3 regions of the Levilactobacillus sp. HBUAS70063 genome follow, and region 1 is predicted to be linked to each of the others. Evidence: predicted binding sites of a transcription regulator. Region 1 holds the regulator's gene; each other region holds the start of a gene.
What was found. Region 1 encodes NrdR, which represses ribonucleotide reductase genes. Its sites were predicted from a motif close to ACACNATATATNGTGT; they were not measured.

Region 2: a site for NrdR is predicted at 1,155-1,170, ahead of V8I28_RS10560 (deoxynucleoside kinase). Genes of this name have one in related genera too.
Region 3: a site for NrdR is predicted at 909-924, ahead of nrdJ (ribonucleoside-triphosphate reductase, adenosylcobalamin-dependent). Genes of this name have one in related genera too.

What each region holds. Positions count from the first base shown of each region.
Region 1 covers NZ_JBANSM010000001.1:35,135-37,408, reverse strand. The annotation lists gene V8I28_RS00260 (replication initiation and membrane attachment family protein) at 1-715, opposite strand, end outside; gene nrdR (transcriptional regulator NrdR) at 719-1,219, opposite strand; gene coaE (dephospho-CoA kinase) at 1,309-1,935, opposite strand; gene mutM (bifunctional DNA-formamidopyrimidine glycosylase/DNA-(apurinic or apyrimidinic site) lyase) at 1,928-2,274, opposite strand, start outside.
Region 2 covers NZ_JBANSM010000006.1:198,738-201,011, forward strand. The annotation lists gene V8I28_RS10560 (deoxynucleoside kinase) at 462-1,094, opposite strand; gene V8I28_RS10565 (amino acid permease) at 1,334-2,274, opposite strand, start outside.
Region 3 covers NZ_JBANSM010000006.1:95,915-98,188, forward strand. The annotation lists gene nrdJ (ribonucleoside-triphosphate reductase, adenosylcobalamin-dependent) at 1-880, opposite strand, end outside; gene V8I28_RS10035 (lectin-like domain-containing protein) at 1,497-2,274, opposite strand, start outside.

The DNA of each region.
Region 1 (2,274 bases):
GGGCCATCGTCGGTTCGTCTAAGCCATAGGTCGCATGCTCCGTCAACAAGAGCTGGCGATACTTGCTGACCGCTCGCGTATCCACGAAGGACCGCTCCAGCAGTTCTCCCAGCAGTTTAAAATCAAACTGGACCTGGTCCGCCGATAAATTGGGACCACTGGCTGGTGACGAGGTTTCGCGATTATGGGTAATCACCGCGGGAATATCTCGCAGCTCATCCCCATCAACGTGAAACACGTCTAAGAAATTTTTGGTAATATTCTGTTCATTTTCGCTTGGCTTGGCGACCGGCGTATTCGCCGTCACCAATGCCTGGTAAAGCTCTTCGCCCACGACACCCAGCAACTGAACGCTCAGCAGGTCATCCTTAAAGAAAGCCTGCGGCGTCAGTGGCGCATGGAGCTCGTAGACAAAGCTCGACAGGTCGTCCTCGGTCTTCACTCGCGTGGTCAATAACCCCGTGGCTTCCAACCGCAAACGCGCCGCATACAGGTGGGCTAAGTCGAGGCTCAGTTCCGCAAGTAAGATGGCGTGGCGGTGATAACTTTCCCGTTCGGGTAGCCAAAAAAGGGCCGAAAAGAGCCCCGTGGCACTCGGTCCAATAATCGGCTGATAGAGTTGCGTAAGCGTCTGCCAGCTCTGATCGGTCAGGCGGTCGGCCAGCCGGACCAAAAAGCCCGTTTTCGGCTGCAATTGGTGCCAGGAATCCTCCATGCCCTATTTCGCCTCGCTTTGCCGATGGTTCCGGTCCTTGGCCTTCGCCTTATCCTTATCCATCATGTCTTTTAATTCATTGAAGAAGACGCCGGTATCCTTAAACTGCCGGTAAACACTGGCAAATCGGATGTAGGCAATCTCATCCACGTCAACCAACCGGTTCATGACGTATTCCCCGATTAGCTGACTGGAAATCTCATTAACCCCCAACGCGCGAATCTTATTCTCGACGTCATCGACCATCTTAGTCATGACATCCATCCCCACCGGTCGTTTCTCCGCCGAGCGGATGATGCCGCGTAGAATCTTCTCGCGGTTGAATTCCTCACGCGTCCCGTTCTTCTTAATTACCAACAGCGGTGTCACTTCAACTCGCTCAAACGTTGTGAACCGAAAGCCACAGCTCTCGCACTCACGGCGCCGGCGGATGACGCGCCCATCGTCGGTCGGTCGACTATCGACGACCCGCGATCCATTATGATGACAGTGCGGACACTGCATTTTGGTCACCTCATTTTTTCATTGGTTCTGATTGATTTAAACGTTAACAACACGTCGACCGTTCACCACGGTCAGCTCCCACCAATTGCTCAGTCGGACTTAATCGCCGACGACGAGCCTAAATTAGTGGTGTCAAGCCATTTTACCACTTGTTGGCGCGTTTCGGCAATCGTTCCCGCGTTATCAATCACGACATCGGCGCGGGCCACCTTCTTTTCAATCGGCCATTGCTGGTCAATTCGCGCCTGCGCGGCCGCCTGGGTGAGGCCGTCTCGGGCCATCAACCGCTGCCGTTGAATCGCTGGCGTGGTGGCCACGACCATGACGTGGTCCACCAGATGAATCAAGTAACCCACCTCGTAAAACGTGGGGGCATCGATCATGATGGCCGGCACGCCTTGTTTCCGGTACGTAGCCAGCTGACGGGTGATTTCCGCCTGAATTAAGGGCGTGGTGATGGCTTCCAACCGACGGAGTTCCGTCGGTTGACCAAAGACCAACCGGCCCAATTTATGGCGATTCAATTGCCCATCCGCCTGACGGTAGTCCGCCCCAAAGGTGGTCAAAATCTGCCGCAATCCCGGCGTTCCCGGGGCAACCACCTCACGGGCAATCACATCTGCGTCGATGATGGTCAAACCGGCCTGTCTGAGCCAGACACTGACCGTGGATTTTCCCGTGGCAATGCCGCCGGTCAAGCCCCACACCTCAGTCATGGGCCAAACCTTCTTCCACAGCTTCCGGCGGATACGGCTGGCAATGCGGACAGAAGTGGGTTCCGCGCTGGGCCACCTTAATCTTCACAATCTCGGTCCCACAGCGCTCACAGGGTTCCCCCTCGTGGCCGTAGACGTGTAGCTGATTCTGGAAGTTCCCCGCCTCGCCAAAGGCCGTGGAGAAGGAGTGAACGGTGGTGCCGTGCCCGGCAATTGCGCGCCCAATCTCCTGGATAATGGCCTTTCGTAGCGTGGCGAGCTGATCGGTCGTCAACGTGTCAACCGGCGTCAGCGGATTAATCTTCGACAACCACAGAACCTCATCCGCGTAAATGTTGC
Region 2 (2,274 bases), on a different contig from region 1:
CTGGTCGCCTTACCGTTCGCCAAATTTGGCCTGGAACGCGGTGGGCAGGACGGCCCAAGCCAAAACCCGGTCTTGGCCCTCGCTTTGAGCCGCCAGCCCACGTCTCAAAGACGCCATTTCCCAAAAAAATCACTTGGGAAATCCCACGGCTGAGACCAAATTTGACTCACTCACGGCTAAACAGACTATTTGCAACCAGGTTGGCTAAGTCCCCCCAAAACCAGCAAGGTGATATTCCACTCGTTAATTTCATCCCCAATCGCTCACGATCATCGAAAAGGCCGCTACAACCGCAGTCAAGACTCAGGCCTACCAGCACTTCCCTATTTACCTAATCATCTGGTATCTTTCACCCGGCGAACGGTAAGGCGGCCAATCCCCCTGCGCCATCAACGGGTTCTCAAAAGAAAAAGTGCCAACCGCAGTCAGCACTTTTTCTAATGACGTTTCAGATGAACTGCCTAGAGTGAGGCAATCTTTTCGTCGATTAATTTTAAGACTTGTTGCCGCGCAGCTGGGTCTTCCACGAAGTCCAGCTTGTCGCCGTCGATCTGCATCTTCGGGGACTTGTCGTAGTTGTCGTACCAGTCCACGTAGCGTTGGTCGAGCTCCTTGTAGTACTCGAACAGGCTAGGGTCGTGGTCAATCTGTTCGTAGGACCGCCCGCGTTTCTTGATCCGTTCCAACATCGTCTCGAAGGAGATATTGATGTGAATCAACAGGTCCGGGTTCTTCTTGTGAACGGCGTCGGGTAATTCCTGCATCATGTTGGCCAGTAAGGAGTCGTAGATGTCCACTTCCGTGCTGGTTGCGCGACCGAGGTCGGCGTTCAGATGAAAGAGTAAGGAATCTTCGAAGATTGAACGGTCCAAGACACTTTCGTCATCGGCGTTAGCGGCCTTGATACTGTCTAAGCGTTTGTTTAAAAAGTAGATTTGCAATAAGAAAGCATACTTTTGTGGGTTTTGGTAAAACAGTGGCAAGATCTTATTGTCGTCCACCGATTCGTAAAAAGCTGGTTTGTGTAAGTGTTCGGCTAATAAGTTGGTTAAACTCGTCTTGCCGGCCCCAATTGTTCCTGATAGTACAAGCATGCTATCTCTCCTTTGATTTACGCACATTCCGGAAATCGTTTTCATCCGGTCTAAAATTCAACACTACATATTGTACCAACCCTATCCGTAAAAGACAATATGTCGTGGGAAATTCCCATTCGGCGATTTTAGCGTTCTGTCCCTTTGGGGGATACAAAACGGCGACCAGTCGGGATTCACTCGACCTAGTCGCCGTTTAACTTTTTTTATTTAATTAAAATCGCCCACACAATTTTAACCTAATCGTTTGTCGTATCACTCGTAACATTGGCAGATTCCTTTAGCGTCCCATCGCGGTGAACTGGGGAAACGTCAACGTCCTTCAACGGAATCAACTTCGTGTGCTTCTTGATCTTGTAGCCAATGTAGAGGACTAAGACCAACGGCACACTCATGTAAGTGACCAGCACTTGTTCCCAGTTACCAGTGAAGAAGGATTGTGGGTCTTGCCCAACAATCACAGCGATACAGAGGACTAAGGCCAAGACTGGACCTAATGGGAACCACTTTGCATGGTACTTCAATTCGGACAGCTTGTGACCTTGCAGGATAAATGCCCGACGGAACCGTAAGTGAGATAAGGCAATCCCGAACCAAGCGATGAACCCGGTCAACCCACTAGCAGCCACTAACCACATGTAAATCTTAGGGCCGGCAATACTACTGATGAAGGTCAAAGCGGCAATGATGGTCGTCGCAAACAAAGCAGGGTAAGGAATCCCGTTCTTACCAGTCCGTTCGAACAGCTTTGGTGCGTAACCTTCCTTGGAAAGGGAGAACAGCATCCGTGTTGACGCGTACATCCCGGAATTGGCAGCGGAGATAACGGCCGTTAAGATAACGGCGTTCATGACACTAGCGGCAGCGGCTAAACCAGCCCGTCTGAAGACCAACGTAAATGGACTGATGGCAATATCGCTAGCAGAAGATCCTAACAAATCGTGACTCGTGTATGGTAAGACAGCGGCGATAACAAAGATAGCAAGAATGTAGAATAAAATAATTCGCCAGAATACAGAATTGATTGCCTTAGGAACACTGTGTGACGGGTCCTTAGATTCACCGGCCGTGATACCAACTAATTCGGTACCTTGGAACGAGAACCCAGCGACCACGAACACACTCAGAATTGCGGGGAAACCACCCACGAATGGGGCCTTCTTGTACGTGAAGTTTTCCA
Region 3 (2,274 bases), on a different contig from region 1:
CGTTGATGTCAAAGAGCATCTCGACCAACGGCATGGGACCGGAGGCGGTCCCGCCAAACCCGTGAATCGGCGCATCCTTGGGCCGGATGTCGCTGATATCTAGGACCACCTGCGTTTGCCGGGTGGGATTACTGCCGGTGAAATGGGCGTCGATTAAATTGGCGTTGGCCAAAACCCAGCCTTCGCGGGTGTCTGGCAGGCGGTAGTAGCGCGTATCCGCCAGGGAATGGCGGGCCAGCCATTGGGTCCGGTCCTCGGCACCCAGGGCCACGGACGCGTCGTAGGAGACGCTGTCCGGGTCAATCAGGATGGTCAGGTCCACTCGTTGGTCGACGCGCGGCATCTGCCGGACGTTGTCAGGGGTCACGGAGAAGCCGACCCCGCCGCCCTTCATGAGTTGATCGAACATGAAGGAAAAAGGCATGGAAACCGCCGGCTGGTCGGGCGCTAGGTAACCGGGGACGATGTGGCTGTCCCCGTAGGCTTGCGGCCGAATCGCCACGAACCAGCAGTTGTTCAGGGCATCGCCGTTGCGGTGCTGATAGTCGGTTCCGGAAATCCAGAGGTTCCGACCGGACGGCGTGGCGGCCAAGCCATAGATCAACTTGAAGAGGCGCTGGGCCTCCTGCGTTAGGTCCGCGACCACCTGGGCGTCCACGGGCGCCTCGTGTAGCCGGGGGTCGAGGTTAATGTTACCCTCAACCACTCGCTTCACCGTTTCGGGCCATTCCTCGGTCCGTTGCTGGTCCGGTAGCCACCGTGCGTAGGTCCGCTTGTAGGTTACCCAACCCAGCTCGCCCCAGTGCGGTGTCACCTCCCGAGTTACTTGATCAATAAAGTCCGCCGACAACGAAATCGTTGCGGCTGTTTTTGTTTCCATCATGTTCATCGCTCCCGTCATCAAGAATGCACTACATATGGTATCAGGTTGCCAAGTAAAATACAATATGTAGAATTTTAGGATTGTCCCTAGACATTTCAAATCCAGCCGCTATGTAACATAGTTAACGGGTGCGACTCAAGTTTTCTTTCCGAGCGCTTAATTGTAAGTGGGTAAAAATGGCTAAATCCATTTAACCGGCCAGCTCACGCCATCGGCAATGGGAAGTCCCCTAACCAGTAAACCACCGACCGCTGAGATCGTTCAATTGGTCATAATTTCAATCACCCCTCGGAAAAATTTTAATTATTTTGGCCGCCCTCGCATTGGTCGAAAATCCCCCCCTAGATGTTGGGGGCAGCGAACGAAAAAAGAGAGTGTGACAAAAAGCGATTAGCCGGCGAGCATTAAGGCTGATAACCGAATAATCCCGGGTTTGGATTGTTTGGTTATCAGTTTTAAGCGGAACCAGCTGCCTTTTTGCGCACGTTTCAGCTATGTAAAGGTGACGCAAAAAAGCCGGGAAATTTCTCCCGGCTTACCCACTTTATTTAAAAATCCCCAATCGGCCGTTCAACGGTGAACGACTAAAGACCGTACTCATTTGGCCAAAATCTTAAGACGCCACGGAATTAATCAGCGCCCAGGTAACCTGACTACTGTAGGTCGCCGTGGATTGACGGGCGTCACCGTCCAGGTCCAGCAGTAGGCCCTGGTTGGCCGTCCAGTCCCCGGTGACATCGGTGGTGGCGGAATCGCCGTCGTCGGTGTGGGTCATCACCGGAGCCGCCGCGGTGGACAGCGTGGTCTGTTGGCTCCCATCGACGTAGACCAGTCGGCCCGCGAGTGGGTCGCTGCCGGCCATTAGCGGCGTGGCCGCGGCCGTCAGCTGCCAGTGGTTGCCCTTGGCGCGGGTATCCTGAATCACGATGCTGAGGTCGCTAGCACTGTCGCGCGCGACCAATTGCCGCGAACCGGTGAGCCGGGCCTGATAGGCGGCCGTGCCACTCACCGATTGAAATTTCAACTCGCCGACCGTGATGACCACCTCGCCCACGTTGGACAGCGCCCCCGTGGTCTGATCCTCGGCGGTAAGGTCCAGGACGTTGGCGCCCGGTTGTAGTTTATCGGCGGGCACGGAAACGGTGAATTTCCCCGCCGCATCGCTGGTGGACAGCGCCGTATCGGCTAACTTCGCGTCATTCAACGTCCCGTGAATCGTCAGGTGACTGTTGGTCACAGCGCCCACGGAATCCGTAACGGTCCCGGTCACCGGCACAGCGGTGGTGCCATCGGCTGTGAGGGTCGTCTGATCCGTGGCCAGATGCAGGGTCGATGGCGTGATGGAAAACCCTGGCAATGTGGCCTGGACAATGGCGTTGCTCCCCTTGAAT